DNA from 4 places in the Enterobacter sp. PL_is514 genome. Region 4 is predicted to be linked to each of the others. Evidence: predicted binding sites of a transcription regulator. Region 4 holds the regulator's gene; each other region holds the start of a gene.

Region 1 (7,932 bases), on a different contig from region 4:
AAGCATTCCCCAAGCCACGTCGCCCCTGGCCGCGTGGCTTTCTTATCTGGAAAACCTGCACAGTAAAACCATCGATATGGGGCTTGAGCGCGTAAGCCAGGTCGCCGCGCGTCTTGATGTGCTCAAACCGGCACCTTTCGTGTTCACCGTCGCGGGGACCAACGGTAAAGGCACGACCTGCCGCACGCTGGAATCTGTCCTGATGGCCGCGGGTTACAAAGTTGGCGTGTACAGCTCGCCACACCTGGTCCGCTATACCGAGCGCGTTCGTGTGCAGAACCGCGAACTGCCGGAATCGGCGCATACGGCGTCGTTCGCGGAAATTGAAGCCGCACGCGGTGAGATCTCATTAACCTATTTTGAATACGGCACCCTGTCGGCGCTGTGGCTGTTCAAACAGGCGCAGTTGGATGTGGTGATTCTTGAGGTTGGCCTCGGCGGACGTCTTGATGCGACCAATATGGTGGATGCGGACGTGGCGGTAGTCACCAGCATCGCGCTGGACCATATCGACTGGCTGGGACCGGATCGTGAAAGCATTGGCCGCGAGAAGGCCGGTATTTTCCGCGCAAACAAACCCGCCGTTGTCGGCGAGCCGGATATGCCGCATACCATTGCTGACGTGGCGAACGAGAAGGGCGCGCGTCTGCTGCGCCGCGACGTTGACTGGCAGTACGAGGTCCAGGATAACGGCTGGCGCTTTAGCGACGCGCAGGGCGCGCTCGACAACCTGCCGCTGCCGCAGGTACCGCAGCCGAACGCAGCAACCGCGCTGGCGGCACTGCGCGCCAGTGGCCTCACGGTCAGCGAGCAGGCGATCCGCGACGGCATTAAGAATGCGCTGTTGCCCGGGCGTTTCCAGATAGTTAGCGAGTCACCGCGCCTGATTCTGGACGTAGCGCATAACCCCCATGCGGCGGCGTATCTCGCGGGACGTCTCAATTCGTTACCAAAAACCGGGCGCGTGCTGGCGGTTATCGGTATGCTTCATGATAAAGATATCGGCGGGACGCTGGCCTGCATGGAGAGTGTGGTCGATAGCTGGTATTGTGCTCCTCTGGAGGGGCCGCGCGGCGCGACGGCTGAGCAACTGATGGAACATCTCGGCAAAGGCGCAATCTACAGTAGCGTGGCTCAGGCCTGGCATGCCGCGATGGCGGATGCTAAACCAGAAGATACCGTGCTGGTGTGTGGGTCATTCCACACGGTGGCACATGTCATGGAAGTGATGGACGCGGGGAGAACCGGTGGCGAGTAAGTTTCAGAACCGTTTAACAGGAACCATTGTGCTGGTCGCGCTCGGGGTGATTATTCTCCCGGGTCTGCTCGACGGGCAGAAAAAGCATTATCAGGATGAGTTTGCCGCTATTCCGCTGGTGCCAAAACCGGGTGACCGCGATGAGCCGGATATGCTGCCCGCGGCGACGCAGGCGCTGCCTGCTCAGCCGCCGGAAGGGGCGGCGGAAGAGGTGCGTGCAGGCGATGCCGCCGCACCATCGCTCGATCCGTCTCGCCTGGCGGCAGCGAGCAACAGCGATATCGATCCGGTGCCGGTCGAGCAGCCTAAACCGGTTGAAAAACCGAAGCCAGTTGAGAAGCCGCAGCCGAAACCGCAGCGGGATAAAGCCGCAGAACAGCTAGCCGCGGCGTCAGAGACACCTCCGCCAGCAAAACCGGCGCAGCAGGATGCCGCTGCCCCAACGGGTAAAGCCTACGTGGTGCAGCTTGGTGCGCTGAAAAACGCCGATAAGGTCAACGAGGTCGTGAGCAAACTGCGCAGTGCGGGATATCGTGTTTACACTTCACCTTCCACGCCGGTGCAGGGTAAAATTACCCGTATCCTCGTGGGGCCAGAAGCGTCCAAAGATAAGCTTAAAGGTTCGCTCGGTGAGCTGAAGCAGATCTCCGGCCTGAGCGGTGTGGTGATGGGCTACAGCGCGAACTGATAAGATCTTACCCATTCCCGGAATGGTTTGCTCCCTCTCCCTTGAGGGAGAGGGTTGGGGTGAGGGGGGAGCAGACGTCCACAGAGACGTCAAATGGACCGTGGCGTTGAACATTTTTTCAGCGCCTTTTTTATTTACGCGCGGGAAGGAAATCCCTACGCAAACGTTTTCTTTTTCTGTTAGAATTCGCCCCGAACTGGATGACAGGGCGTTAAATCGTGGGACACATATGGTCTGGATTGATTACGCCATCATTGCGGTGATTGGTTTTTCCTGTCTGGTTAGCCTGATCCGTGGCTTTGTTCGTGAAGCGTTATCGCTGGTGACATGGGGTTGTGCTTTCTTTGTTGCCAGTCATTACTACACTTACCTGTCTGTCTGGTTCACGGGCTTTGAAGATGAACTGGTCCGAAATGGAATCGCTATCGCGGTGCTGTTTATCGCAACGCTGATTGTCGGCGCTATCGTGAATTACGTGATAGGTCAGCTGGTCGAGAAAACCGGTCTGTCAGGAACGGACAGGGTGCTCGGGATCTGTTTCGGGGCATTACGAGGCGTGCTGATTGTGGCCGCGATCCTGTTCTTCCTGGATACCTTCACCGGGTTCTCCAAAAGCGAAGACTGGCAAAAATCGCAGCTCATTCCAGAGTTCAGCTTCATCATCAGATGGTTCTTTGACTATCTGCAAAGCTCGTCAAGTTTTTTGCCCAGGGCATAAACCCTGAGATGTGGCTTAACGAGGAAAAGACGAATGTGCGGTATTGTCGGTATCGCCGGTTTCATGCCGGTAAACCAGTCGATTTATGACGCGTTAACGGTGCTTCAGCACCGTGGGCAGGATGCTGCGGGTATCATCACCATTGATGCAAACAACTGCTTCCGTTTACGTAAGGCGAATGGCCTGGTAAACGATGTGTTTGAAGCCCGCCATATGCAGCGTCTGCAAGGTAATATGGGGATCGGTCACGTTCGTTATCCTACTGCTGGCAGTTCCAGCGCCTCTGAGGCACAGCCTTTCTACGTCAACTCACCGTATGGCATTACCCTTGCTCATAACGGCAACCTGACCAACGCGCATGAGCTGCGTAAAAAGCTGTTCGAAGAGAAACGTCGCCACATTAACACCACCTCTGATTCTGAAATCCTGCTCAATGTGTTCGCCAGCGAGCTGGATAACTTCCGTCACTATCCGCTGGAAGCAGACAACATTTTTGCCGCGATTGCCGCGACAAACCGTCAGATCCGCGGCGCGTACGCCTGCGTTGCGATGATCATCGGTCACGGTATGGTCGCCTTCCGCGATCCTAACGGCATTCGTCCGCTGGTGCTCGGTAAGCGCGACCTCGGCGATGGCCGTACTGAATATATGGTTGCCTCTGAGAGCGTGGCGCTGGATACCCTGGGCTTCGAATTCCTGCGCGACGTTGCGCCGGGCGAAGCGGTCTACATCACCGAGAAGGGCCAGCTGTTTACCCGCCAGTGTGCCGACAACCCGGTCAGCAACCCGTGCCTGTTTGAATACGTTTACTTTGCCCGTCCGGATTCCTTCATCGACAAGATTTCCGTCTACAGCGCGCGCGTCAACATGGGCACCAAGCTGGGCGAGAAGATTGCTCGCGAGTGGGACGATCTCGACATCGACGTGGTGATTCCTATCCCGGAAACCTCCTGCGATATCGCGCTGGAGATCGCCCGCATTCTGGACAAGCCATACCGTCAGGGCTTCGTGAAGAACCGCTACGTTGGCCGCACCTTTATCATGCCGGGGCAGCACCTGCGTCGTAAGTCCGTGCGCCGCAAGCTGAACGCCAACCGCGCGGAATTCCGCGACAAGAACGTTCTGCTGGTGGATGACTCCATCGTTCGCGGCACCACCTCTGAGCAGATTATCGAGATGGCGCGCGAAGCGGGTGCGAAGAAAGTCTACCTGGCCTCTGCTGCGCCGGAGATTCGCTTCCCGAACGTGTACGGCATCGATATGCCAACCGCCAACGAGCTGATCGCTCACGGCCGTGAAGTAGATGAAATTCGCCAAATCATCGGTGCCGACGGCCTGATTTTCCAGGATCTGAACGATCTCATCGACGCGGTGCGTGCCGAGAACCCGGAAATTCAGCAGTTTGAATGCTCCGTGTTCAACGGTATTTACGTGACCAAAGACGTTGACCAGCAGTACCTCGACTATCTTGATTCGCTGCGTAACGACGATGCGAAAGCCGTCCAGATGCAGAACGATCTCGAAAGTTTAGAGATGCACAACGAAGGTTGATGCTCCGGCAGGTGAGGGCGAATGCCCTCACTTGCAACTCCCCGCAAAATCCTGCACAGTCTGCCCTGAAATCAGTAAGGGCGAAAATCATGAAACGACTCATTGTTGGGCTCAGCGGCGCCAGCGGCGCGATTTACGGCGTACGTCTGTTACAGGTTCTGCGTAACGTGGCGGAAGTCGAGACCCATCTGGTGATGAGCCAGGCGGCGCGTCAGACCCTCTCTCTGGAAACCGATCTCTCCCTGCGCGATGTTCAGGCAATGGCGGACGTGGTTCACGATGCCCGTGATATCGCCGCCAGCATCTCCTCAGGCTCGTTTAAAACGGCTGGCATGGTTATCCTGCCCTGTTCAATTAAAACGCTCTCCGGCATTGTGAACAGCTATACCGACACCCTGGTCACGCGCGCGGCGGATGTGGTGCTGAAGGAGCGTCGTCCTCTGGTGCTCTGCGTGCGGGAAACGCCGCTGCACCTTGGCCACCTGCGTTTGATGACCCAGGCCGCGGAGCTGGGAGCCATCATCATGCCGCCGGTACCGGCATTTTATCATCGCCCGACCTCGCTGGATGACGTGATTAATCAGACCGTTAACCGCGTGCTGGATCAGTTTGACATCGACCTGCCTGAAGATCTCTTCACCCGCTGGCAGGGTGCCTGAATCTGTGCACAAACCAGGTGCATGAAAAGACAAGTTGCCCTGTTTCAGGGCAATTATGCAACGGCGATCATATCCTCGACATTTAATTCGTTTTTTCCCTTTTTCTCTCTCCGGTTCGTTCGGCAGACCTGCTATCTTTCACCATTAAGGCAGTATCGCAACGTTTTATTAACATATTTAACGTCGAAGTTTTGACCAGACGGCAATGTGGCATAAGACCTGCAAGATGAAGCCTGCAACACAACACACAACACAATACATAATAAAATCACGGTACTTGAGGGTAAATGTATGAAGAAGACGGTTCTGGCTCTGTCTTTGCTCGTGGGGTTAAGTGCGGCAGCAGGTAGCTACGCAGCGCTTCCACAGACGGTTCGTATCGGTACAGACGCAACCTACGCGCCATTCTCTTCCAAGGATGCGAAAGGCGATTTCGTTGGGTTTGATATCGATCTGGGAAATGAAATGTGCAAACGCATTGCGGTGAAATGCACATGGGTGGGCAGCGACTTTGACGCGTTAATCCCGTCGCTGAAAGCCAAGAAAATCGACGCCATTATCTCTTCTCTCTCCATCACCGAAAAACGCCAGCAGGAGATTGCCTTCTCTGACAAGCTCTACGCCGCGGATTCTCGCCTGATTGCGCCAAAAGGCTCCCCGATTAAGCCCACCATCGACTCGCTGAAAGGCAAGCATGTTGGCGTGCTTCAGGGATCGACCCAGGAAGGTTATGCCAATGCCACCTGGCGTGAGAAGGGTGTCGACGTGGTGGCTTACCAGAACCAGGATCTGATCTACTCTGACCTGGCGGCAGGCCGTCTGGATGCGGCATTCCAGGATGAAGTCGCCGCGAGTGAAGGCTTCCTGAAACAGCCTGCGGGGAAAGACTACGCGTTTGCGGGCCCGTCGGTGAAAGACAAAAAATACTTTGGTGACGGCACCGGTATTGGCCTGCGTAAGGATGATACCGAGCTGAAAGCCGCCTTCGACAAAGCCTTTGCAGAGCTGCGTAAAGACGGTACTTACGACAAACTGGCGAAGAAATACTTCGACTTCAACGTATACGGTGAATAATACCTGGCGATAACGCACCGGAAAGGTGCGTTACGGGAACGGTTGACCCAATACGGTGCGCTCGTTGCACCGTATTGGATCGCTTTGTGCATACTTACGCATTTATAATGCAAAAATTCCCGCCTGAAGGGCATTAGTCTTTGCCTGTCAGAGGGAATTAATGGCACATTAGCACCACCCCGTCGTCGTAAAAATCCCGTATGAAGACAGTTTGTTGAGGACAAATATGAAAAAACTCGTGTTGTCACTATCTCTGGTGCTGGCCTTTTCCAGCGCTACCGCGGCATTCGCAGCCATTCCGCAGAAAATTCGGATCGGTACCGATCCCACCTATGCGCCGTTCGAATCGAAGAATTCAAAGGGTGAACTGGTTGGTTTTGACATCGATCTGGCCAATGAGCTGTGCAAACGCATCAAAGCACAGTGTACCTACGTTGAGAACCCGCTGGATGCGCTGATCCCGTCCCTGAAAGCGAAAAAAATCGACGTGATCATGTCCTCCCTCTCCATCACCGAAAAACGCCAGCAGGAGATTGCCTTCACAGACAAACTCTACGCGGCCGATTCTCGTCTGGTGGTGGCTAAATCGTCTGACGTTCAGCCAACGCTGGAGTCCCTGAAAGGTAAACGTGTCGGCGTGCTGCAGGGCACTACCCAGGAAACCTACGGTAACGAACACTGGGCGCCGAAGGGGATTGAAATCGTCTCCTATCAGGGCCAGGAAAATATCTACGCTGACCTGACGGCAGGCCGAATTGATGCGGCATTCCAGGATGAAGTCGCGGCAAGCGAAGGCTTCCTGAAAACGCCTGTCGGTAAAGATTACAAGTTTGGCGGCCCGTCCATTAAGGACGTGAAGCTGTTTGGTGTGGGTACCGGTATGGGCCTGCGCAAAGAAGACAACGAGCTGCGTGAGGCGCTGAACAAAGCGTTTGCTGAAATGCGCGCTGACGGCACCTACGACAAGCTGGCGAAAAAGTACTTTGATTTTAATGTTTACGGCGGCTAATCGCCCCGTCAAATAACGTGCGGCCCCTCCCTACGCGGGAGGGGGAAAGACACGGTTCCACCACTCACGATACGACAGGGCTCGCGGTATGCTGTACGGATTTTCTGGCGTTATTTTACATGGCGCGCTTGTCACCCTTGAGCTGGCTATCAGCTCCGTGGTGCTGGCGGTGCTGATAGGTCTGGCAGGCGCAGGGGCGAAGCTTTCGGCTAACAAACCGCTGGCGCTAATTTTTGAAGGCTACACCACGCTTATTCGCGGCGTTCCCGATCTTGTGCTGATGCTGCTTATCTTTTACGGTCTGCAGATTGCGCTGAACAGCGTGACGGACGCGATGGGCATGGGACAAATTGATATCGACCCGATGGTGGCCGGTATTATTACCCTCGGTTTTATCTACGGTGCCTACTTCACCGAAACCTTCCGCGGTGCTTACATGGCCGTGCCGAAGGGGCACATTGAGGCGGCAACCGCATTTGGTTTTACCTCTTCACAAACGTTTCGTCGGATTATGTTCCCGGCCATGATGCGTTACGCGCTGCCGGGCATCGGCAACAACTGGCAGGTTATCCTCAAAGCGACAGCGCTGGTCTCGCTGCTCGGTCTGGAAGACGTCGTGAAAGCGACTCAGCTGGCGGGCAAGAGCACCTGGGAGCCGTTTTACTTTGCGGTGGTCTGCGGCGTGATTTATCTGGTCTTTACGACCGTCTCCAATGGTGTGCTGCTTCTGCTCGAGCGTCGCTACTCCGTGGGTGTGAAGAGGGCTGACCTGTGATTGAGATTATTCAGGAATACTGGAAATCGCTGCTGTGGACAGATGGCTACCGCTTTACCGGCGTGGCGATTACGCTCTGGCTGCTGATCTCCTCCGTGGTGATGGGTGGCATTCTGGCGGTGTTTCTTGCCATTGGCCGCGTGTCGAACAATAAATTTATCCAGTTCCCGATCTGGCTGTTTACCTACGTGTTTCGCGGT
Region 2 (7,932 bases), on a different contig from region 4:
TGGGCCAGCCAGCGGCATCCGCAGGCGCGCTATATCATTGATATGGCCACGTTAACCGGTGCGGTCGTGAAGGCGCTGGGGTATGAGCTGAGCGGGCTGATGACGCAGGATGAACCGCTGCGCGCGGCGCTGACGCTGGCGGGTAAGCAGAGCGGCGATGAAGTGTGGTCCCTGCCGCTGGATGCGCGGCTGAAAAAGCAGACCGACAGCGCGATTGCCGATCTGTGCAACACGCCGACCAACAATGCGGCGATCAGCGCCTCGGCGGCGTGGCTGCTGCATCACTTCTGCCCGCCAACTATTCCGTGGGCGCATCTGGACATCAGCGGTACGGCGCTGTGGCGTGAAAGTGGGCGAAGCGTGGCATCGGGAAGACCGATTCCACTGCTGGTTGAGCATCTAATGGGGGATCTTTAGCCGAGTGGCGGCTGCGCCTTACCCGGCCTACAAAGTGCGGCAGGTTTTCGTAGGCCCGGTAAGGCGCAGCCGACACCGGGCGAGCAAATTCAAAGCTTGAGAATATCTTTCACAAACGGGATGGTCAGCTTGCGCTGGGCGGTAATGGAGGCGCGATCGAGCTGATCGAGCGTATCAAACAGGGTGCGCATTTCGCGATCCAGACGCTTCAGCAGGAAGCGCCCTACGTCCTCCGGCAGCTCAAACCCGCGCTGCTTTGCGCGCAGCTGTAACGCCTGAAGCTTATCTTCATCCGACAGCGGCTGGAGCTTGTAGATTTGGCCCCAGTCCAGGCGAGACGCCAGATCCGGCAGTCCCAGATTCAGCTGACGAGGCGGACGATCGCCGGTGATCAGCAGCCGTGTTTTCCCCGATTCCAGAATGCGGTTGTAGAGGTTAAAGATCGCCATTTCCCACGGCTCATCCCCCGCCACGCATTCGATATTATCAATGCACACCAGCGAGAGATGTTCCATTCCCTCAAGCACCTCAGGCACGAACCAGGTACGTTTATCCAGCGGCACGTAGCCTACCGCATCGCCGCGCGCCGAAAGCTCCGCGCAGGCGGCATGCAGCAGGTGGCTGCGCCCCGCGCCTTCGCGTGACCAGATATAGATGTATCCGCTGTGTTCCTGGCGCAGCACGTTTTGCAGTGCAGCCAGTAAAGAGGGGTTATCACCCGGCCAGAAACTCGCGAAAGTTTCGTCGTCAGGGAGATAGAGTGGCAGAGAGAGCTGTGCCGGTCCGTTCAGAAGTACCTCAACCAGATCTTACATAAAATCGGCATGGAGTTTAACACGGAACCTGCAAGGAGAGAACCGGGCGGATCGTCCACCCGGTTAAAGGATCAATGTGGTGCTTTTTCGCTGTCGTCCGCGTCCAGAATTTGTTCTTCCGGGCGAATTACCGAGATCAGCTTGAAAATCAGGCTCAGGCCCACGCCGACGATGGTCGCCAGCGCCATGCCTTTCAGCTCGGCCGCACCAATGTGCACCTTCGCGCCGCTGACGCCGATAATCAGGATCACCGAGGTCAGGATCAGGTTCTGCGCCTTGCTGTAATCCACTTTGGATTCAATCAGCACGCGAATACCGGAGGCACCGATCACGCCGTACAGCAGCAGAGAAACGCCGCCCATCACCGGAACCGGGATGATCTGAATCGCTGCCGCCAGCTTACCGACGCAGGAGAGCAGAATAGCGATGATCGCCGCGCCGCCGATAACCCAGGTGCTGTAGACGCGGGTAATCGCCATCACGCCGATGTTTTCACCGTAGGTGGTGTTTGGCGTAGAACCAAAGAAACCGGAGATGATGGTGGAGAAACCGTTCGCAAACATGGAGCGGTGCAGACCCGGGTCGCGGATTAAATCGCGCTTAACGATGTTCGCCGTTACCACCAGGTGGCCGACGTGCTCCGCAATCACCACCAGCGCCGCAGGCAGAATGGTGAAGATCGCAAACCATTCAAAGCGCGGCCTGTAGAAGGTTGGCAGCGCGAACCAGTGCGCCTCGGCAATCGGGGTGGTATCCACCACGCCCATCACGAAGGAGAGCGCGTAGCCCGCCAGCACGCCGATCAGGATCGGGATAATCGCCATGAAACCGCGGAACAGCACGGAACCAAACACCGTTACGCCCAGGGTCACCAGCGAGATGATAATGGTTTTGGAATCCGGTGACTGGCCGTCAGCAGGCAGCAGACCGGCCATATTCGCCGCGACGCCCGCCAGTTCGAGACCGATGACGGCCACGATGGCGCCCATCGCTGCAGGGGGGAACATCACGTCCAGCCAGCCGGTACCGGCTTTCTTCACAATGAAGGAGACCAGGCAGAACAGCACGCCACACATGATAAAGCCGCCCAGCGCGACCTCATAACCCAGCGGCAGCAACAGCAACACCGGCGAGATAAAGGCGAAGCTCGACCCGAGATACGCCGGAATTTTGCCTTTACAGATGAAGAGGTACAGCAGCGTACCGATGCCGTTGAACAGCAGCACGGTAGCCGGGTTAATGTGGAACAGGATTGGCACCAGCACGGTTGCGCCAAACATGGCGAACAGGTGCTGCAAACTAAGCGGGATAGTCTGTAAAAGCGGCGGTCTTTCACTCACCCCGATAGCACGGCGCGTCATAGTGTTTTCCTCTGAGTAGTATCGTTGTTGGTGTTTTATTCAAAAAAAAGCCGACTATCAAAGTCGGCTTATTTATCGTTATTCGATTATTTCGTACCAAAGATCTTATCGCCGGCATCGCCGAGCCCCGGGATGATGTACCCGTGCTCGTTCAGGCCCTGGTCGATAGAGGCGGTATACAGCTCAACGTCCGGGTGCGCTTTTTCCAGCGCCGCGATCCCTTCCGGTGCCGCAACCAGCACCAGCACTTTAATGCTGCTGCAGCCCGCTTTTTTCAGCAGGTCGATGGTGGCAATCATTGAACCGCCGGTTGCCAGCATCGGGTCAACCACCAGCGCCATACGCTCGTCGATGTTGGACACCAGCTTCTGGAAGTAAGGAACCGGCTCGAGGGTTTCTTCGTTACGGTAGATCCCCACCACGCTGATGCGCGCGCTTGGCACGTGCTCCAGCACGCCTTCCATCATGCCGAGACCGGCACGCAGGATTGGCACAACGGTAATTTTCTTACCTTTGATCTGCTCAACCTGCACCGGGCCGTTCCAGCCTTCGATGGTGACTTTTTCCGTTTCCAGATCGGAGGTCGCTTCGTAGGTCAGCAGGCTGCCGACTTCAGAGGCCAGTTCGCGAAAACGCTTCGTGCTGATGTCATGCTCACGCATCAGGCCCAACTTGTGTTTAACGAGTGGGTGTTTCACTTCCACAATCTTCATTCTCTTTCTCCTCTGAATGGCATCCGCAAAAAAATCGCGGGATTATACCGCTTTTTTCGGATTAGGCCATACCCATGTTGCTTGACAGGGATCAAGCAAAGACAAAAAAGCCGGAGGCTGAGTTCCGGCTTGGGTGCGGGTTCTGCCCGGTGGCGCTGCGCTTACGCGGGCCTACGTGTATTGTAGGTCGGGTAAGCGTTAGCGCCACCCGACAATTACAGGTTATCCCCGTTGCTCGCAATCACCTGCTTATACCAGTCGAACGACTTCTTCTTGCTGCGGTTCAGCGTGCCGTTGCCTTCGTTGTCTTTATCGACAAAGATAAAGCCGTAGCGTTTTTTCATTTCACCGGTACCGGCAGACACCAGGTCGATACAGCCCCACGGGGTATAGCCCATCAGGTCTACACCATCTTCCACCACCGCTTTTTTCATCTCGCGGATGTGAGCGGCCAGGTAGTCAATGCGGTACTGGTCGTTCACCGTGCCGTCGCTCTCCTGCACGTCGATTGCGCCAAAGCCGTTCTCAACGATAAACAGCGGCAGCTGGTAGTGATCCCAGAACCAGTTGAGGGAGTAGCGCAGCCCCACCGGGTCAATCTGCCAGCCCCAGTCGGATTTTTGCACGTACGGGTTAGAGACCAGGCTCTTGCTCTCGTCGTAATCCAGCTGCGGGTTGTCCGCCGTCGCCTTGGTGGCGAAGGACATATAATAGCTAAACCCGATGTAGTCCACGCAGCCCTGCGTCAGCGCCGCTTTATCTTCTTCGGTAATATCCAGCGCGAAGCCGCGACGTTCGAAGTAGTTGAGCAGATGCTGCGGGTACTTGCCGCGCACGTGCACGTCGGTGAACCAGTAGCGGCGGTGCATGGCATTCATCGCCATCATCATATCGTCCGGCGCGCAGGTCAGTGGATAGATAGGACACATGGCAATCATGCAGCCGATCTGCAGGGACGGGTTAATCTCGCGCCCCGCCTTCACCGCCAGCGCGCTGGCCACCAGCTCATAGTGCGCGGCCTGGAACATTACCGGCTCGCGATCTTCGCCCGGCGCGTACTTCAGCCCCGAGTTGGTGAATGGGGCAAAGTCTTCGTGGAAGTTGGCCTGGTTGTTGATCTCGTTAAAGGTCATCCAGTACTTCACCTTGTGCTGATAGCGCTGGAAAACCACTTTTGCAAAACGAACGAAGAAGTCGATCAGCTTACGATTGCGCCAGCCGCCGTATTCCGTGACCAGATGGAACGGCATCTCGAAGTGAGACAGGGTAATAACCGGTTCGATGCCGTGCTTCAGACACTCGTCGAACAGGTCGTCATAGAATTTCAGGCCTGCCTCGTTCGGCTCAAGCTCGTCGCCTTTCGGGAAGATCCGCGTCCAGGCAATAGAGGTGCGGAAGCATTTGAACCCCATCTCGGCAAAGAGTTTGATGTCTTCTTTATAGCGGTGGTAGAAATCGATGGCTTCATGGTTAGGGTAGTTTTTCCCGTCCAGCACGCCGTTGGTGATTTCACGCGGCACGCCGTGCGCGCCTGCGGTCATCACATCGGCCACACTCACCCCCTTGCCGCCCTCTTTCCAGCCGCCTTCGAGCTGGTGCGCCGCAACCGCACCGCCCCACAGAAAATCTGCTTTAAATCCTGACATTCACTTTCCCTCATTCTGCGTTATTTTCTGCAAAAACAATTACAGAAACCGGTTTCAGTTGAATGATGTGCAAAGCCGTTTCGGGTTGCAAGGAGAATACCGAAACCGGTTTCATTTTCGTGAACAGACGCAAGTTTGGGCGCACTGGCAGGCTGCGCGTAAAAAAAGATCCCTACGTCCAGAATAGGCTCGCAAACGTTTGCCTGGACTGTTAGAATTGCGCCGATTTTTCTTACTAGCTATGCAATCGCGTGGGGATTTAAGCCGTGACCAACAAAACTTCTCTCAGCTACAAAGATGCCGGTGTTGATATTGACGCAGGTAATGCGCTGGTTGACCGAATCAAAGGTGTGGTGAAAAAAACCCGCCGCCCGGAAGTGATGGGTGGTCTGGGTGGATTCGGCGCACTGTGCGCGCTGCCGCAAAAATATCGTGAACCTGTTCTGGTCTCGGGAACTGACGGTGTAGGCACTAAACTGCGCCTGGCGATGGATTTAAAACGTCACGACACGATCGGTATCGATCTGGTCGCGATGTGCGTGAATGACCTGGTGGTTCAGGGCGCAGAGCCGCTGTTCTTCCTCGATTACTACGCGACCGGCAAACTGGACGTAGATACCGCGGCAAGCGTGATCAACGGTATCGCCGAAGGGTGCCTGCAGTCTGGCTGTGCGCTGGTTGGCGGTGAAACCGCGGAAATGCCGGGCATGTATCACGGCGAAGATTATGACGTCGCGGGCTTCTGCGTCGGTGTAGTAGAAAAATCAGAAATTATCGACGGCAGCAAAGTGGCCGATGGCGATGTGCTGATCGCGCTGGCCTCCAGCGGCCCGCACTCCAACGGCTACTCCCTGGTGCGTAAAATCATCGAAGTGAGCGGCTGTGACCCGCTGACGACCGAGCTTGACGGTAAACCGCTGGCTGACCATCTGCTGGCCCCGACCCGCATCTACGTGAAAAACGTGCTTGAGCTTATCGAGAACGTCGACGTTCACGCTATCGCTCACCTGACCGGCGGCGGCTTCTGGGAAAACATCCCGCGCGTTCTGCCGGACAACACCCAGGCGGTAATCGACGAATCCTCATGGCAGTGGCCAGCCGTGTTTAACTGGCTGCAGACCGCAGGCAACGTGAGCTCCCACGAAATGTACCGCACCTTTAACTGCGGCGTGGGCATGGTTATCGCCCTGCCGGCAAGCGAAGCGGATAAAGCGGTCAAGCTGCTGACTGAAAAAGGTGAAAACGCGTGGAAAATCGGTACGATTAAAGCCTCCGATTCCGAACAGCGTGTGGTCATTGAATGAAAAACATCGTGGTGCTCATTTCCGGCAACGGAAGCAATTTGCAGGCGATAATTGACGCCTGCAAACAGAAGAAAATCAATGGCACCATTCGGGCAGTTTTCAGCAACAAGGCCGACGCGTTCGGCCTTGAGCGCGCGCGGGAAGCGAACATCCCTGCGCACGCGCTGGAAGCCAGCCAGTTCGCCGGGCGTGAAGCCTTTGACCGCGAGCTGGTGCATGAGATTGATGCCTACGCGCCGGACGTGGTCGTACTGGCGGGCTATATGCGTATTCTGAGCCCGGCTTTTGTAGAACACTTCGCCGGACGTCTGCTGAATATCCACCCTTCCCTGCTGCCGAAATATCCCGGCCTGCACACCCATCGTCAGGTCCTGGAAAACGGCGATGAGGAGCACGGCACCTCCGTGCATTTCGTTACCGACGAGCTGGACGGCGGTCCGGTGATCCTGCAGGCCAAAGTCCCGGTCTTTGACGGCGATAGCGAAGAAGACGTGACCGAACGCGTGCAGACCCAGGAGCACGCCATTTACCCGCTGGTGGTAAGCTGGTTTGTCGACGGGCGTCTCGAAATGCGCGACGGCGCAGCCTGGCTGGATGGCGTGAAGTTACCCCCGCAGGGTCATGCTGCCGAAGAGTAGTTTGTTATGTCGGGTAGCGCAGCTGCGCTTACCCGACCTGTTCATTGCATTACCCGATATCCCCTTCTCCAACCTTCTAAAATCCCCAACAAAAAAAATAACTGTCATACTTTTCTGGCACTGTTGGACATATCGTGGAAATGCTCGCCATAATAAGGACGAGACGGATTTACCACGTCCTGTGATTGAACTGGAGTGTGAGCTGTAATGGGTCAGGAAAAGTTATATATCGAGAAAGAGCTAAGCTGGTTAGCATTTAACGAACGTGTACTCCAGGAAGCGGCAGACAAAAGTAACCCGCTGATCGAGCGCATGCGTTTTTTGGGCATCTATTCCAACAACCTGGATGAGTTCTACAAGGTTCGCTTTGCCGAGCTGAAAAGGCGCATCATCATCAGCGAAGAACAGGGCCTAAACTCGCACTCGCGGCACCTGCTGGGCAAAATTCAGTCCCGCGTGTTGAAAGCCGATCAGGAATTTGACGGCCTGTATAACGAACTGCTGCTGGAGATGGCGCGTAATCAAATCTTCCTGATTAACGAACGTCAGCTTTCCGTTAACCAACAAAACTGGCTGCGCCACTACTTTAAACAGTACCTGCGCCAGCACATTACCCCGATTCTGATCAACCGCGAAACCGATCTGGTGCAGTTCCTGAAAGATGACTACACCTATCTGGCCGTGGAAATTATTCGCGGTGAATCCATCCGTTACGCGCTGCTGGAGATCCCGTCCGACAAGGTGCCGCGCTTTGTGAACCTGCCGCCGGAAACCCCGCGCAGACGCAAGCCGATGATCCTGCTCGATAACATCCTGCGCTACTGTCTGGACGATATCTTCAAGGGCTTCTTCGATTACGATGCGTTAAACGCCTACTCGATGAAGATGACCCGTGACGCCGAATATGACCTGGTGCACGAGATGGAAGCCAGCCTGATGGAGCTGATGTCGTCCAGCCTGAAACAGCGCCTGACGGCCGAGCCGGTACGCTTTGTCTATCAGCGCGATATGCCGGACGCCATGGTGGAAATGCTGCGC
Region 3 (7,932 bases), on a different contig from region 4:
GCGGCTGGTTCATGTCATCTCTGATGATCTCTACCGCCATGAAGGGTAAAGCGCCTTACCGTCAGGTACTGACTCACGGCTTCACCGTGGATGGTCAGGGCCGTAAGATGTCCAAATCTATCGGTAACACCGTTTCTCCGCAGGACGTGATGAACAAGCTGGGCGCAGACATTCTGCGTCTGTGGGTGGCGTCGACCGACTACACCGGCGAAATGGCGGTATCTGACGAGATCCTGAAACGTGCTGCCGACAGCTATCGTCGTATCCGTAACACCGCGCGCTTCCTGCTGGCGAACCTGAACGGGTTCGATCCGGCAAAAGACATGGTGAAACCGGAAGAGATGGTCGTGCTGGACCGCTGGGCGGTAGGCTGCGCGAAAGCGGCGCAGGAAGATATCCTGAAGGCCTATGAGTCTTATGACTTCCACGAAGTGGTGCAGCGCCTGATGCGCTTCTGCTCCATTGAGATGGGCTCGTTCTACCTCGACATCATCAAAGACCGCCAGTACACCGCGAAAGCGGATAGCGTGGCGCGTCGTAGCTGCCAGACCGCGCTGTTCCATATCGCAGAAGCGCTGGTACGCTGGATGGCGCCGATCATGTCCTTCACCGCGGATGAAATCTGGGGTTACCTGCCGGGCGATCGTGAGAAGTATGTCTTCACCGGCGAGTGGTACGAAGATCTGTTCGACCTCTCCAGCACCGAAGCGATGAACGATGCCTTCTGGGACGAGCTGCTGAAAGTGCGTGGCGAAGTGAACAAGGTTATCGAGCAGGCGCGTGCAGACAAGAAAGTCGGCGGCTCTCTGGAAGCAGCAGTCACGCTGTACGCTGAACCGGAGCTGGCGGCGAAGCTGACGGCGCTGGGCGATGAATTACGATTTGTCCTGTTGACCTCCGGTGCGAAAGTTGCGGATTATGCCGAGGCTTCTGCTGATGCTCAGCAGAGCGAACTGCTCAAAGGACTGAAAGTCGCGCTGAGCAAAGCCGACGGTGAGAAATGCCCGCGTTGCTGGCATTACACCACCGATGTTGGCCAGGTGGCGGAACACGCAGACATCTGCGGACGCTGTGTAAGCAACGTCGCCGGTGACGGCGAAAAACGTAAGTTTGCCTGATGAGTAAAACTCTCTGTTCAACAGGACTGCGCTGGCTGTGGCTGGTTGTGGTGGTGCTGATTATCGATCTGGGCAGCAAGTTCCTGATCCTCCAGAATTTTGCTCTGGGGGAGACGGTCCCGCTGTTCCCGTCACTTAACCTGCACTACGCACGTAACTACGGCGCAGCGTTCAGTTTCCTTGCCGACAGCGGTGGCTGGCAGCGCTGGTTCTTTGCGGGTATCGCTCTCGGTATCTGCGTGATCCTGGCTGTGCTGATGTACCGCTCGAAGGCGACGCAAAAGCTGAATAACATCGCCTACGCGCTGATCATTGGCGGCGCGCTGGGCAACCTGTTTGACCGCCTGTGGCACGGCTTTGTGGTCGATATGATCGACTTCTACGTCGGCGACTGGCACTTCGCGACCTTTAACCTCGCCGATAGCGCTATTTGCATCGGTGCGGCGTTAATCGTGCTGGAAGGCTTCTTGCCTAAACCGGCCGCGAAAGAGCAGGCGTAAAAACCATCCGGGTGGCGCTGCGCTTACCCGGCCTACGGTTAATGTAGGCCCGGCAAGCGCAGCGCCACCGGGCAAAACAAGCGAGCAATTTGCATGTCTAAATCCGTACAGAGCAACAGCGCGGTTCTCGTTCACTTCACGCTGAAGCTGGATGACGGCTCCACGGCCGAATCCACCCGCAATAACGGCAAACCGGCCCTGTTTCGTCTTGGCGATACTTCCCTGTCTGAAGGTCTTGAGCAGCAGCTTCTCGGTCTGAAAGAGGGTGAGAAAAAAGCCTTTTCGCTGGAGCCGGATGCCGCGTTTGGCGTGCCAAGTCCCGATCTGATCCAGTATTTCTCGCGTCGTGAGTTCATGGACGCGGGCGAACCGGAAATCGGGGCGATTATGCTCTTTACCGCTATGGACGGCAGCGAAATGCCTGGCGTGATCCGCGAAATCAACGGCGACTCGATTACCGTTGATTTCAACCATCCGCTTGCCGGGCGTACCGTTCATTTTGATGTTGAAGTGCTGGAAATCGATCCTGCACTGGAGGCCTGAAATGCAGATCCTGTTGGCTAACCCGCGCGGCTTTTGCGCCGGTGTAGACCGCGCTATCAGCATTGTTGAAAACGCGCTGGAGATTTACGGCGCGCCGATTTATGTACGTCACGAAGTGGTGCATAACCGCTACGTGGTTGACAGCCTGCGCGAGCGCGGCGCCATATTTATCGAGCAGATCAGCGAAGTGCCGGACGGTGCGATCCTGATCTTCTCCGCGCACGGCGTCTCCCAGGCGGTACGTAACGAAGCGAAAAGCCGCGATCTGACCGTATTCGATGCCACCTGTCCACTGGTGACCAAGGTGCATATGGAAGTGGCGCGCGCCAGCCGTCGTGGTGAAGAGTCGATTCTGATTGGCCATGCCGGTCATCCGGAAGTTGAAGGCACCATGGGCCAGTACAGCAACCCGGAAGGGGGGATGTATCTGGTCGAGTCGCCGGAAGATGTCCTGACGCTGAACGTGAAAAATGAAGCCCGTCTGTCGTTTATGACCCAGACGACGCTCTCCGTAGACGATACCTCAGACGTGATTGACGCCCTGCGTCAGCGCTTCCCGAAAATCGTCGGTCCGCGTAAAGATGATATCTGCTATGCGACCACTAACCGTCAGGAAGCGGTGCGCGCACTGGCTGAACAGGCGGATGTGGTGCTGGTGGTCGGCTCCAAAAACTCGTCTAACTCCAATCGCCTGGCCGAACTGGCGCAGCGCATGGGGAAGGCAGCGTTCCTGATTGATGATGCGTCGGATATTCAGGAAGCGTGGGTTAAGCATGCGGCCTGTGTCGGCGTGACGGCCGGGGCGTCTGCGCCAGATATTCTGGTTCAGAACGTCATTTCCCGTCTGCAGGAGCTGGGCGGTGGCGAAGCGGTGCCGCTGGAAGGACGTGAAGAGAATATCGTTTTCGAAGTCCCGAAAGAACTGCGCATCGACGCCCGCGAAGTCGAATAGTCCCTTTTCTGATGAAAGGCCAGCACCTCCTGTGCTGGCCTTTTTTTTAACCGTTACTTTATCGTGACGACAAAATCATGTCTTTTACTGATATTTAAGTCGGTTTCACGTTAAATTCTAATTATCGGTGTTTTCAGTTGGCAGTGCTTCTCAAGGCTGGTTAATCTGAAAACGGTTTACATCATTTTAACGTAAGAGAATAACTATGCATGATGCACAGATCCGTGTCGCCATTGCGGGCGCGGGTGGACGTATGGGCCGTCAGCTTATTCAGGCGGCACTTCAGATGGATGGCGTCGCGCTTGGCGCGGCCCTGGAGCGTGAAGGTTCTTCACTTCTGGGGACCGATGCCGGTGAGCTGGCGGGCGCAGGCCACACGGGCGTTACCGTGCAAAGCAGCCTGGAGGCGGTAAAAGAGGACTTCGATGTCTTCATCGATTTTACCCGCCCGGAAGGGACGCTCACGCATCTGGCGTTTTGCCGTCAGCACGCCAAGGGGATGGTGATCGGCACCACCGGTTTTGACAACGCGGGTAAGCAGGCTATCCAGGATGCATCAAAAGAGATTGCGATTGTCTTCGCCGCAAACTTCAGCGTGGGCGTTAACGTCATGCTGAAGCTGCTGGAGAAGGCCGCGAAGGTGATGGGCAACTATACCGATATTGAGATTGTCGAAGCTCACCACCGCTATAAGGTTGATGCGCCATCAGGCACGGCGCTGGCAATGGGCGAAGCGATTGCTCATGCACTTGATAAAGATTTAAAAGACTGCGCGGTCTATGCCCGTGAAGGCCACACCGGGGAGCGCGTGCCGGGCACCATTGGTTTCGCAACCGTCCGGGCGGGTGACATCGTCGGCGAACATACCGCGATGTTCGCCGATATTGGCGAGCGCGTCGAGATTACGCATAAAGCGTCCAGCCGAATGACGTTTGCCAATGGTGCCGTTCGGTCCGCCTTGTGGCTGAAAGAGAAGAAAAATGGTCTTTTTGATATGAGAGATGTGCTTGATCTCAACAATCTGTAAGCATTATTACCCATCGTGATGTGGTTATTGCAGTCGTAATTCTTTGATTGCATAGGGCAATAATTTATTGCCCTTTTATTTTATCTGTTTCGTGCTAATTTTGTTCATTTAGCCTTGAAAGTATAGCTATTCCACTTAATTCTCGTTACTGAAATGTAAATTTTGACCATTTGGTCCACTTTTTGATGCTGCGTCGACTCATTTTTCATTAAACCCGGCGCGCAAGCGTTTTCCGCAGTGATTTACCTGATCTTTTTGTCGCTTAAGCTTCACTCACCTCGTCAGATACGCAAAAGACTAAACAAAATATCGGTTTTAAGTTGACTTTTACCCACCAAATCTCCAGAATGCCGCCGTTTGCCAAAAATCCGCTGGCAACACATTTGCATTGATCCATGACATGGTTATGAATTAATATGCAAATAAAGTGAGTGAATATTCTCTGGAGGGTGTTTTGATTAAGTCAGCGCTATTGGTTCTGGAAGACGGAACCCAGTTTATCGGTCGGGCCATAGGGGCAACGGGTTCGGCGGTTGGGGAAGTCGTTTTCAATACTTCAATGACCGGTTATCAAGAAATCCTCACTGATCCTTCCTATTCTCGCCAAATCGTTACTCTTACTTATCCTCATATCGGCAATGTCGGCTCCAATGCGGCTGACGAAGAATCCTCTCAGGTACATGCGCAAGGCCTTGTCATTCGTGACCTGCCGCTGATTGCCAGCAACTTCCGCAATACCGAAGACCTCTCTTCTTACCTGAAGCGCCATAACATCGTGGCGATTGCCGATATCGATACCCGTAAGTTAACGCGTCTGCTGCGCGAGAAGGGTGCACAGAACGGCTGCATCATCGCGGGTGATAACCTCGATGCGACGCTGGCGCTGGAAAAAGCGAAAGCCTTCCCGGGCCTGAACGGCATGGACCTGGCGAAAGAAGTAACTACCGCAGAAGCCTACAGCTGGACTCAGGGTAGCTGGACGCTGGAAGGCGACCTGCCGGAAGCGAAAAAAGAGAGCGAGCTGCCGTTCCACGTGGTGGCCTACGATTTCGGCGCCAAGCGCAACATCCTGCGCATGCTGGTTGACCGCGGCTGCCGCCTGACGGTGGTGCCGGCACAAACGTCTGCTGAAGACGTACTGAAGATGAATCCGGACGGTATTTTCCTGTCCAACGGCCCTGGCGACCCGGCGCCGTGCGATTACGCCATCGCTGCCATCAAGTCCTTCCTGGAAACCGACATCCCGGTATTCGGCATTTGCCTCGGACATCAGCTGCTGGCGCTGGCGAGCGGTGCGAACACCGTTAAGATGAAGTTCGGCCACCACGGTGGTAACCACCCGGTGAAAGACACCGATAACAACACGGTGATGATCACCGCGCAGAACCACGGCTTTGCCGTCGATGAAGCCTCAATGCCGGCTAACCTGCGCGTGACCCACAAGTCGCTGTTCGATGGCACCCTGCAGGGCATCCACCGTACCGATAAGCCAGCGTTCAGCTTCCAGGGCCACCCGGAAGCCAGCCCGGGCCCACACGACGCCGCGCCGCTGTTCGATCACTTCATCGAACTTATCGAGCAATACCGTAAGACCGCTAAATAATCAGGAGCCGAGAAGACAATGCCAAAACGTACAGACATAAAAAGCATCCTGATCCTTGGCGCTGGCCCAATCGTGATCGGCCAGGCCTGTGAATTCGACTACTCCGGCGCGCAGGCGTGTAAAGCCCTGCGCGAAGAGGGTTACCGCGTTATCCTGGTGAACTCTAACCCGGCGACCATCATGACCGACCCGGAAATGGCTGATGCAACCTACATCGAGCCGATTCACTGGGAAGTGGTGCGTAAAATCATCGAGAAAGAGCGTCCGGACGCAGTGCTGCCAACCATGGGCGGCCAGACGGCGCTGAACTGTGCGCTGGAGCTGGAGCGTCAGGGCGTGCTGGCCGAGTTCGGCGTGACCATGATTGGTGCGACCGCCGACGCGATTGATAAAGCAGAAGACCGTCGCCGCTTCGACGTGGCGATGAAGAAAATCGGCCTCGACACCGCGCGCTCCGGTATCGCACACAACATGGAAGAAGCGCTGGCCGTTGCGGCTGACGTGGGCTATCCGTGCATCATCCGTCCATCGTTCACCATGGGCGGCACCGGCGGCGGCATCGCCTACAACCGCGAAGAGTTCGAAGAGATTTGCGAACGCGGTCTGGATCTCTCCCCAACCAAAGAGCTGCTGATTGATGAATCGCTGATTGGCTGGAAAGAGTACGAGATGGAAGTGGTGCGTGATAAAAACGACAACTGCATCATCGTCTGCTCTATCGAAAACTTCGATGCGATGGGTATCCACACCGGTGACTCCATCACCGTTGCGCCAGCTCAGACCCTGACCGACAAAGAGTATCAAATCATGCGTAACGCCTCGATGGCGGTACTGCGTGAAATCGGCGTGGAAACCGGCGGTTCTAACGTGCAGTTCTCCGTTAACCCGAAAACCGGTCGCCTGATTGTTATCGAAATGAACCCGCGCGTGTCCCGTTCCTCCGCACTGGCCTCTAAAGCGACCGGCTTCCCGATTGCGAAAGTGGCGGCGAAGCTGGCGGTGGGCTACACCCTCGACGAGTTGATGAACGACATCACCGGTGGCCGCACGCCTGCGTCCTTCGAGCCGTCCATCGACTACGTTGTCACCAAAATTCCACGCTTCAACTTCGAGAAATTTGCAGGCGCGAACGACCGTCTGACCACCCAGATGAAATCTGTCGGTGAAGTGATGGCGATTGGCCGCACGCAGCAGGAATCCCTGCAGAAAGCGCTGCGCGGTCTCGAAGTGGGCGCGACCGGCTTCGACCCGAAAGTGAGCCTGGACGACCCGGAAGCGCTGACGAAAATCCGCCGCGAGCTGAAGGACGCGGGCGCAGAGCGTATCTGGTACATCGCCGATGCCTTCCGTGCGGGCCTGTCCGTCGACGGCGTGTTCAACCTGACCAACATCGACCGCTGGTTCCTGGTGCAGATTGAAGAGCTGGTGCGTCTGGAAGAGCAGGTGGCTGAGCTGGGCATCACCGGCCTGGACGCTGACTTCCTGCGCGTGCTGAAGCGTAAAGGCTTCGCCGATGCGCGTCTGGCTAAGCTGGCGGGCGTGCGTGAAGCGGAAATCCGCAAGCTGCGCGACCAGTATGACCTGCACCCGGTCTACAAGCGCGTGGACACCTGCGCGGCAGAATTCTCGACCGACACCGCCTACATGTACTCCACCTATGAAGACGAGTGCGAAGCGAACCCGTCCGTCGACCGCGACAAGATTATGGTGCTGGGCGGCGGTCCAAACCGTATCGGCCAGGGTATTGAGTTCGACTACTGCTGCGTGCACGCCTCCCTGGCGCTGCGTGAAGACGGTTACGAGACCATCATGGTCAACTGTAACCCGGAAACCGTATCGACCGACTACGACACCTCTGACCGCCTCTACTTCGAGCCGGTAACCCTGGAAGACGTGCTGGAAATCGTGCGCATCGAGAAGCCAAAAGGCGTTATCGTGCAGTACGGCGGCCAGACCCCGCTGAAGCTGGCGCGCGCGCTGGAAGCTGCAGGCGTGCCGGTTATTGGTACCAGCCCGGATGCGATTGACCGTGCGGAAGACCGTGAGCGTTTCCAGCAGGCGGTTGACCGTCTGAAGCTGAAACAGCCGGCGAACGCCACCGTCACCGCCATTGAGATGGCCGTTGAGAAGGCGAAAGAGATTGGCTACCCGCTGGTGGTGCGTCCTTCGTACGTACTGGGCGGCCGCGC
Region 4 (7,932 bases):
CGTAAAGGCATGAAAGAGAGTAACTGCAGCCGCGCCATTATGGTGGCCCATAACGCCACCTTCGATCACAGCTTTACCATGGCCGCCGCCGAGCGCGCGTCGCTTAAACGCAACCCCTTCCATCCTTTTGTCACCTTCGACACCGCCGCGCTGAGCGGCCTGGCGCTGGGACAAACGGTGCTATCAAAGGCCTGTATTACGGCGGGCATTCCGTTCGACGGCACGCAGGCGCACTCCGCGCTGTATGACACGGAGCGTACCGCAGAGCTGTTCTGTGAGATCGTCAACCGCTGGAAGCGTATGGGCGGCTGGCCGCTGCCGAAGGGTGATGAGGACGAGCACCAATCGTAGGTCGGGTAAGCGCAGCGCCACCCGACAAAAAAAAAGCGACCATATAGCGGGTCGCTTTTTTTATTTGCGCAGAGAAAATTACTCTGCGTCCGGCTCTTCCGTTTTGTACTTCGCTGCCGTCTCTTTGATCAGCTGCTGCAGTTCGCCGCGCTGATACATTTCAATCAGGATATCGCAGCCGCCAACCAGTTCACCGTCTACCCACAGCTGTGGGAACGTCGGCCAGTTCGCGTACTTCGGCAGTTCAGCGCGGATGTCAGGGTTCTGCAGGATATCAACGTAAGCAAAACGCTCACCACAGGCAGACAGCGCCTGAACCGCTTGCGCGGAGAAGCCGCAGCTTGGCAGCTTTGGAGAACCTTTCATATACAGCAGAATCGGGTTTTCAGCGATCTGGCGCTGGATTTTTTCAATAGTGGTGCTCATGTCTTGCTTCCTTTAACTTCTGTTACGGCATTCGTCTGACATTGTAGCGGTTCAGACTGGCATCGGAAAATAACATTTTTGTCACGTTTATACATTCTACTCCGAGTCAGGAAAAGTTGCATTGCAAATGGTGTTTACCCCTGCGGCGGTCAGGGTTTTGCTTAGGGAATGGGCAAATGAGCGACAGAACGATGAATTTTTTTGCACTTGCTTACGAAACACGATTGTAGATTGAAAAATGCTATTAACTTTCTGGCTTTTTATAGATTAGAATCGACGGGCTTTGTAAATCACACGCGGGTATTATTGATGACCTGCATTTATCAGGGGACTGCCCAGTGGCGCGGATAAATAAATTCTCGATCACGCTCTGTGCTTTACTGTTTACTTCACTCACTTTCACGCCAGTGGCAAACGCCTCTCAGCAGGCGCGGCATTCTGCTGTACAAAAAAACCATCTGGTGAAAGCCACAGAACGTAAGAAAAAAACCACCGCTAAGAACGACAAGAAAAAAACACCGGCTCAGACGAAACAGACCGCTTCCAGCAAGACGAAAACCAAACCTTCCCGTACTGCCCACTCCGCCAAAAGTAAAGCTTCGCAAACCGCCGCTAACCTTGTTACTGAAAAATGCATCACGCGTAAAGGCCACAAGGCGAAATGCACGAAGGTCACGAAAATAGCGGAAGTGCATAAGGTGCGCGTACAGAAAGCGCAAAAAACCGCGATGAACAAACTGATGGGGCAGATTGGCAAACCCTATCACTGGGGTGGCAGCTCGCCGCGTACCGGCTTTGACTGCAGCGGCCTCGTCTATTACGCCTATAAAGATCTGGTCAAGTTCCGCATTCCTCGTACCGCTAATGAGATGTACCACCTGCGCGATGCCTCACCGGTTGACCGCGGTGAGCTGGAAAACGGCGATCTGGTGTTCTTCCGCACTCAGGGTCGCGGCACGGCTGACCACGTCGGCGTCTATGTCGGTAACGGAAAATTCATCCAGTCACCGCGTAGCGGCCAGGATATTCAGATCACCTCTCTCAGTGAAGACTACTGGGTACGCCATTACGTCGGCGCACGTCGCGTGATGACGCCGAAAACCATTCGCTAACCCCTGCCCTGCCACACCCGTGGCAGGGTAAGTTCCTCTTTTGCATACCCTTTCAATTTGCTATCCTGTCCTTGTTGTCTGTGTGGTTATTGGCAACGCAAAATACAATAAGGAGAGAAGCAATGTCGTTCGAATTACCTGCACTACCGTATGCAAAAGACGCCCTGGCACCGCACATTTCTGCGGAAACCCTGGAATATCATTACGGCAAGCATCACCAGACGTACGTCACTAACCTGAACAATCTGATCAAGGGCACCGATTTTGAAGGCAAAACGCTGGAAGAGATCGTCCGCAGCTCAGAGGGTGGCGTATTCAACAACGCGGCTCAGGTGTGGAACCACACCTTCTACTGGCACTGCCTGGCGCCAAACGCCGGTGGCGAACCTGCCGGTGAACTGGCTACCGCTATCAACGCCGCCTTTGGCAGCTTCGCGGATTTCAAAGCGAAATTTACCGATGCAGCCATCAAGAACTTCGGTTCGGGCTGGACGTGGCTGGTTAAAGAGGCGGATGGCAAACTGGCTATCGTGTCCACCTCTAACGCAGGCACCCCGCTGACCACCAGCGCTAAGCCGCTGATGACCGTGGACGTATGGGAACACGCTTACTACATTGATTACCGCAACGCGCGCCCGAACTACCTGGAGCACTTCTGGGCACTGGTTAACTGGGACTTTGTCGCGAAGAACTTCGCCGCGTAAGAGACACGCAGAAGGGTTCGCCCTTCTGCGTTTTTGGTTTATTCCGCAGCGCAGGCTGCTTCAGGCTGTTTACGACCCGACATCATCACCAGCAGCAGGCCGAGCGCGGCAATAATCGCCCCCATCACCGGCACAAAGCTGTACCCCAGTCCCCCTGAAATCACGGCCCCACCGGCCGCCGCACCGAGCGCGTTGCCCAGGTTGAAGGCGCCGATGTTGACCGACGATGAGAGGCCCGGCGCTTCATGCGCGACGCGCATCACGCGCATCTGCAGCGGCGGCACCACGGCAAAGGTGGCGGCTCCCCAGACGACCATTGCGATCGCGGCCCCAAACTCATTACGCGCCAGCCACGGAATGGCAATCATGATGGCAATCAGCAGGGTTAAGAAGCCCTTCAGCGTGCCGCTCACGGAACGGTCGGCAAATTTCCCGCCGAGATAGTTGCCGATCGAGAAGCCCACGCCTATCAGTACCAGCATCGCGGTCACAAAGAGAGGCGTTGCGTGGGTGATGTCATGCAATACCGGTGAAATATAGGTGTAGAGGGTAAACATCGCCCCTGCCCCCAGCACGGTGGTGAGCAGCGCGGAGAGGACCTGCGGGCGCACCAGCACCGACAGCTCTCTGCGCACGTCAGGACGTTCACCCGCGCTGCCTTTCGGCAGGGAGAAGAACAGCGCCACCATCGCGACCACGCCCAGCCCGGCCGTTGCCAGGAAGGACATCCGCCAGCCGATCGCTTCCCCCAGCCAGGTTGCCGCAGGCACCCCGCCGATGTTGGCAATCGTTAGCCCCATAAACATGGTTGCTACGGCGCTGGCCTGCTTATGTTTTGGCACCACGCTGGCAGCCACGACCGATCCCAGCCCGAAGAACGCGCCGTGGTTAAGGCTGGTCAGAATACGAGACAGCATCAGCGTGGTGTAGTCCGGCGAAATGGCCGAAAGCACGTTACCCAGGGTGAAAATCGCCATCAGGAAAATCAGCGCATTGCGGCGCGCGCGGTGCGAAAGGAGAAGCGTCATCAGCGGCGCCCCCACCATCACGCCGATAGCATAGGCGCTGATTAACATCCCTGCCGCAGGGATCGAGACGTCCACGCCGCGGGCGATGACGGGCAGTAACCCCATCGGGGAGAATTCAGTGGTGCCAATCCCAAAAGCGCCAATCGCCAGGGCCAGCAGGGGAAAATTGATTTTCATGCGTCAACTCCGGATGCCGTGTCATGTGGTGACACAGAACAAAGAAGCGGAAAGCATGACATCAATCACAAAAAATGAGAAGTTAACAAAATGGCAAAAGATTTTTGCCAGAGAAGTAACAATCGGGTCGATCGGGAGGGAGAAGGCTCTCCCTCCGCGTAAATCAGTGCAGCGCAGCCGTCAGACCGGCCGCGACAATCAGAGCCAGCACAATAACGGTGGTGAACAGCGAAAACTTCAGATCGGAACTCATCAATTTTTCTCCTTTTAATCCCCCCACGAAAAGTGAGCCTGCTCATTTTTGCATAATTTACGTCAAAAATCTTCCTGGATTTAGGCTGATAAACACTTTACCTCTTCCCCTTTTCATCAAGATAGGACAAAATTCCACGCTAAATTTATTAGCGTACCGGCCATTGACCCCCTCCTGACGTCCCGTGTCGTTTTCCCGGCGTGCCGCAATTCAAGATTGCGTGATAAGGGTGAGAGAAGGCAAACGTTTACCTTCAAGTTTTTCAGGAGTTTAGGATATGGTCTGGAGTGACATTTAATGGCAACAATTAAAGACGTAGCAAAACGCGCAAACGTTTCCACTACAACCGTATCACATGTAATTAACAAAACCCGCTTCGTGGCGGAAGAGACGCGCAACGCCGTCTGGGCAGCGATCAAAGAGCTGCACTATTCGCCAAGTGCGGTTGCGCGCAGCCTCAAGGTTAATCACACCAAATCCATTGGATTGCTGGCCACCAGCAGTGAAGCGGCCTATTTTGCCGAGATCATTGAAGCGGTAGAGAAGAACTGCTTCCAGAAAGGCTATACCCTGATTCTGGGCAACGCATGGAACAGCATAGAAAAACAGCGTGCCTACCTGTCGATGATGGCGCAAAAGCGCGTTGATGGCCTGCTGGTAATGTGTTCCGAGTACCCGGAATCCGTACTGTCGATGCTCGAAGAGTATCGCCATATTCCCATGGTGGTCATGGACTGGGGCGAAGCGCGCGCGGATTTCACTGATTCCGTTATCGATAATGCCTTTGAAGGCGGCTATATGGCCGGTCGTTATCTGATCGAACGCGGTCACCGCGAGATTGGCGTGATCCCCGGTCCGCTGGAGCGCAACACCGGCGCGGGCCGTCTGGCCGGTTTTATGAAAGCGATGGAAGAAGCGCTGATCAACGTGCCGGAAAACTGGATTGTGCAGGGCGACTTTGAGCCGGAGTCGGGCTACCGCGCAATGCAGCAGATCGTCTCCCAGCCACACCGTCCGACCGCCGTTTTCTGCGGGGGTGACATCATGGCTATGGGCGCGCTCTGCGCTGCCGACGAGCTGGGTCTGCGCGTACCGCAGGATATTTCCGTGATCGGGTATGACAACGTGCGTAACGCGCGTTTCTTCACGCCAGCGTTGACCACCATTCACCAGCCGAAAGATTCGCTGGGCGAAACGGCCTTCAATATGCTGATGGACAGGATCGTCAACAAACGTGAAGAGTCGCAGTCCATTGAAGTTCACCCGCGTCTTATCGAACGCCGTTCCGTTGCGGACGGTCCGTTCCGCGACTACCGTCGTTAATCGCTTTACGGGGCCAGCTATGCTGGCTCCCGTAACCATTCCCGGTTTAGCGTTTCGCTGTCTCCCAGATAATCCAGCAGCCAGGCCATCGCAGGCGAGACATCACTTTGCTGCCAGGTCAGGCAGCAGGCCGCATCCGGGAACGGATTCTCCAGCGTCAGCTCAACCCACTCTCCGGTATCGATGCGCGGACGCGCGAAATGAACGGGCACCATCGCGACGCACAGTCCGGCGCTGAGGCACGTCGCCGACGATTCCCAGTCAGGGGCCACCACCCGCCGCTGGTTGTCCAGAAGCCAGGTGATACGCTTCGGCAATGAACGGGAGGTATCCTCCAGCACCAGCGACGGCCAGTTGCGCAGCGTATCATCGCTGAGCGGCCCCTCCATCACCGCCAGCGGATGATCGCTTGCCACCACGCACTTCCAGCTCAGCATGCCCATATCGCGAAAGGCGTAACGTCCCCCGACCGGGATCGCCTGCGTGGCCCCGATTGCCATCTCTGCCCTGCCGTCCGCCAGCGCATCCCAGACGCCGTTGAACACCTCCTGCGAGACCCGCAGCTCGACATCTGAAAAATGACGATAGAAATCGACGATCATCTGCCGGGTACGTTCCGGCTTAACGATGTTATCCACCGCGATGGAAAGATGCCCCCGCCAGCCGTTAGCGATCTGCTGACACTGTTCGCGGGTGATCTGCATTTTTTTGATAACAGAACGCCCTTCCTTCAAAAACCACGCCCCTGCGGGCGTTAATTCCACATCACGATGGCGCCGCTCAAACAGCGGAACCGCCAGCCACTCCTCCAGCTGACGCACCGTGTAGCTGATGGCCGAAGGGACGCGGTGCAGCTCCTGCGCTGCACCGCTAAAGCTGCCGTTACGTGCAACAGCATCGACCACTTCAAGAGAATAATCTGACCACATTTTCTGCCTGCAAAAAATTTGAATGCACCCGCCAAATATTAGCGTTTCACAAGCCGCTTTGCACTCCCTACACTCTCCGCCAACGTACACCTGCCTCCTCAGGAGAATAAGAGAATGCAACCCAGGAAAGGATTTTTAGTCTGGCTCGGCGGCTTAAGCGTGCTGGGCTTTTTGGCCACCGACATGTACCTGCCCGCGTTTGCCGCGATGCAGGAAGACCTGCAAACCCCTGCGGCGGCCATCAGCGCCAGCCTGAGCCTGTTCCTTGCCGGTTTCGCTTTCGCGCAGCTGCTGTGGGGACCGCTCTCGGATCGCTTTGGTCGTAAACCGGTACTGCTGCTGGGTCTGGCCATTTTTGCCGTGGGCTGCCTGGGGATGCTGTGGGTGCGCGATGCCACCTGGCTGCTGGTGCTGCGCTTTATTCAGGCCGTGGGCGTCTGTGCTGCGGCGGTGACCTGGCAGGCGCTGGTGACCGACTACTATCCGGCTAACCGCACAAACCGTATTTTCGCCACCATTATGCCGCTGGTGGGTCTTTCCCCTGCCCTGGCTCCGCTGCTGGGCAGCTGGATCCTCGCGCACTTTGACTGGCAGGCCATTTTTGCCACGCTGTTTGCCATCACGCTGGTACTGATGCTGCCGGCGTTTGCCCTTAAGCCCGCGCATAAAAAAGAGGCGCATGCGGATGCGAAGCCGATTACCTTCACCTCCCTGCTGAGCGCCAAAGCGTATCGCGGCAATGTCCTGATTTACGCCGCCTGTTCGGCCAGCTTCTTCGCGTGGCTTACCGGCTCGCCGTTCATTCTGCACGATATGGGCTACAGCCCGGCGGCCATCGGTTTGAGCTATGTTCCGCAGACTATCGCCTTCCTGGTGGGCGGGTACGGCTGTCGCGCGGCGCTGCAAAAATGGGAAGGTCAGCAAATGCTGCCATGGCTGCTGGTGCTGTATGCGCTGAGCGTCATCGGCACCTGGGCCGTCGGGTTTATTCCGGGCGCGGGCCTGGCTGAAATTTTGATCCCCTTCTGCGTGATGGCCGTGGCGAACGGGGCGATTTACCCGATTGTTGTAGCCCAAGCGTTGCGTCCGTTCCCGCAGGCGACAGGCCGCGCCGCCGCGCTGCAAAATACCCTGCAGCTGGGTCTGTGCTTCCTGGCAAGTCTGGTGGTCTCGGCGCTGATTGCGACGCCACTGTTAACCACCACCAGCGTGATGCTGGTCACCGTTGCGCTGGCGGTGACGGGCTATCGCATGCAGGCCTCCGCGCAGCGTGAGCAGGATAGCGGCGCTCAGGTGGAAACCTCGCATGCCTGATTGCGCCAGAAATCATGTTACATTTCAGTGATTAGGTTGCTAACAATTTTCTATTGAATCACCAAATTTTGAGGCCTATACTAAATTTGGTTCGATTAAATACGATAAATATTAAGTGTTAACGGGAGCCGGAGCGCTCCCGTTTTACCATGGAAGGCATTTCGGCAAGGGTTATCTCCCTTCCTCTGTTCTACGTCGGATATTAGCCTCGCGGTATTTACCGTGAGATTTCTCACAAACCAAAAAAAGCGTCTACGCTGTTTGAAGGTTCTGATCACATCAGGGTGATGGAGAAGCTATGAGTTCATCGTGTAT

The links. Region 4 encodes PurR, which represses purine synthesis genes. Its sites were predicted from a motif close to CANGCAAACGTTTGCNTG; they were not measured.
Region 1: cvpA (colicin V production protein) is a predicted target of PurR. The motif match lies at 2,103-2,120, and genes of this name have one in related genera.
Region 2: purM (phosphoribosylformylglycinamidine cyclo-ligase) is a predicted target of PurR. The motif match lies at 5,141-5,158, and genes of this name have one in related genera.
Region 3: carA (glutamine-hydrolyzing carbamoyl-phosphate synthase small subunit) is a predicted target of PurR. The motif match lies at 4,359-4,376, and genes of this name have one in related genera.

What each region holds. Positions count from the first base shown of each region.
Region 1 covers NZ_JBVPGN010000030.1:72,162-80,093, reverse strand. The annotation lists gene folC (bifunctional tetrahydrofolate synthase/dihydrofolate synthase) at 1-1,258, shown strand, start outside; gene dedD (cell division protein DedD) at 1,248-1,946, shown strand; gene cvpA (colicin V production protein) at 2,176-2,664, shown strand; gene purF (amidophosphoribosyltransferase) at 2,698-4,215, shown strand; gene AC0TNG_RS09620 (UbiX family flavin prenyltransferase) at 4,305-4,874, shown strand; gene argT (lysine/arginine/ornithine ABC transporter substrate-binding protein ArgT) at 5,166-5,948, shown strand; gene hisJ (histidine ABC transporter substrate-binding protein HisJ) at 6,175-6,957, shown strand; gene AC0TNG_RS09605 (histidine ABC transporter permease HisQ) at 7,046-7,732, shown strand; gene AC0TNG_RS09600 (ABC transporter permease) at 7,729-7,932, shown strand, end outside.
Region 2 covers NZ_JBVPGN010000030.1:236,215-244,146, forward strand. The annotation lists gene AC0TNG_RS10390 (leucyl aminopeptidase family protein) at 1-417, shown strand, start outside; gene AC0TNG_RS10395 (DnaA inactivator Hda) at 507-1,208, opposite strand; gene uraA (uracil permease) at 1,304-2,593, opposite strand; gene upp (uracil phosphoribosyltransferase) at 2,680-3,306, opposite strand; gene AC0TNG_RS10410 (6-phospho-beta-glucosidase) at 3,522-4,952, opposite strand; gene purM (phosphoribosylformylglycinamidine cyclo-ligase) at 5,219-6,256, shown strand; gene purN (phosphoribosylglycinamide formyltransferase) at 6,253-6,894, shown strand; gene ppk1 (polyphosphate kinase 1) at 7,102-7,932, shown strand, end outside.
Region 3 covers NZ_JBVPGN010000033.1:181,794-189,725, reverse strand. The annotation lists gene ileS (isoleucine--tRNA ligase) at 1-1,118, shown strand, start outside; gene lspA (signal peptidase II) at 1,118-1,618, shown strand; gene fkpB (FKBP-type peptidyl-prolyl cis-trans isomerase) at 1,712-2,161, shown strand; gene ispH (4-hydroxy-3-methylbut-2-enyl diphosphate reductase) at 2,163-3,113, shown strand; gene dapB (4-hydroxy-tetrahydrodipicolinate reductase) at 3,319-4,140, shown strand; gene carA (glutamine-hydrolyzing carbamoyl-phosphate synthase small subunit) at 4,595-5,743, shown strand; gene carB (carbamoyl-phosphate synthase large subunit) at 5,762-7,932, shown strand, end outside.
Region 4 covers NZ_JBVPGN010000034.1:145,361-153,292, reverse strand. The annotation lists gene rnt (ribonuclease T) at 1-351, shown strand, start outside; gene grxD (monothiol glutaredoxin 4) at 430-777, opposite strand; gene AC0TNG_RS16355 (C40 family peptidase) at 1,116-1,889, shown strand; gene sodB (superoxide dismutase [Fe]) at 2,012-2,593, shown strand; gene AC0TNG_RS16345 (MFS transporter) at 2,632-3,798, opposite strand; gene cydH (cytochrome bd-I oxidase subunit CydH) at 3,962-4,051, opposite strand; gene purR (HTH-type transcriptional repressor PurR) at 4,349-5,374, shown strand; gene punR (DNA-binding transcriptional activator PunR) at 5,392-6,303, opposite strand; gene punC (purine nucleoside transporter PunC) at 6,418-7,617, shown strand; gene cfa (cyclopropane fatty acyl phospholipid synthase) at 7,916-7,932, shown strand, end outside.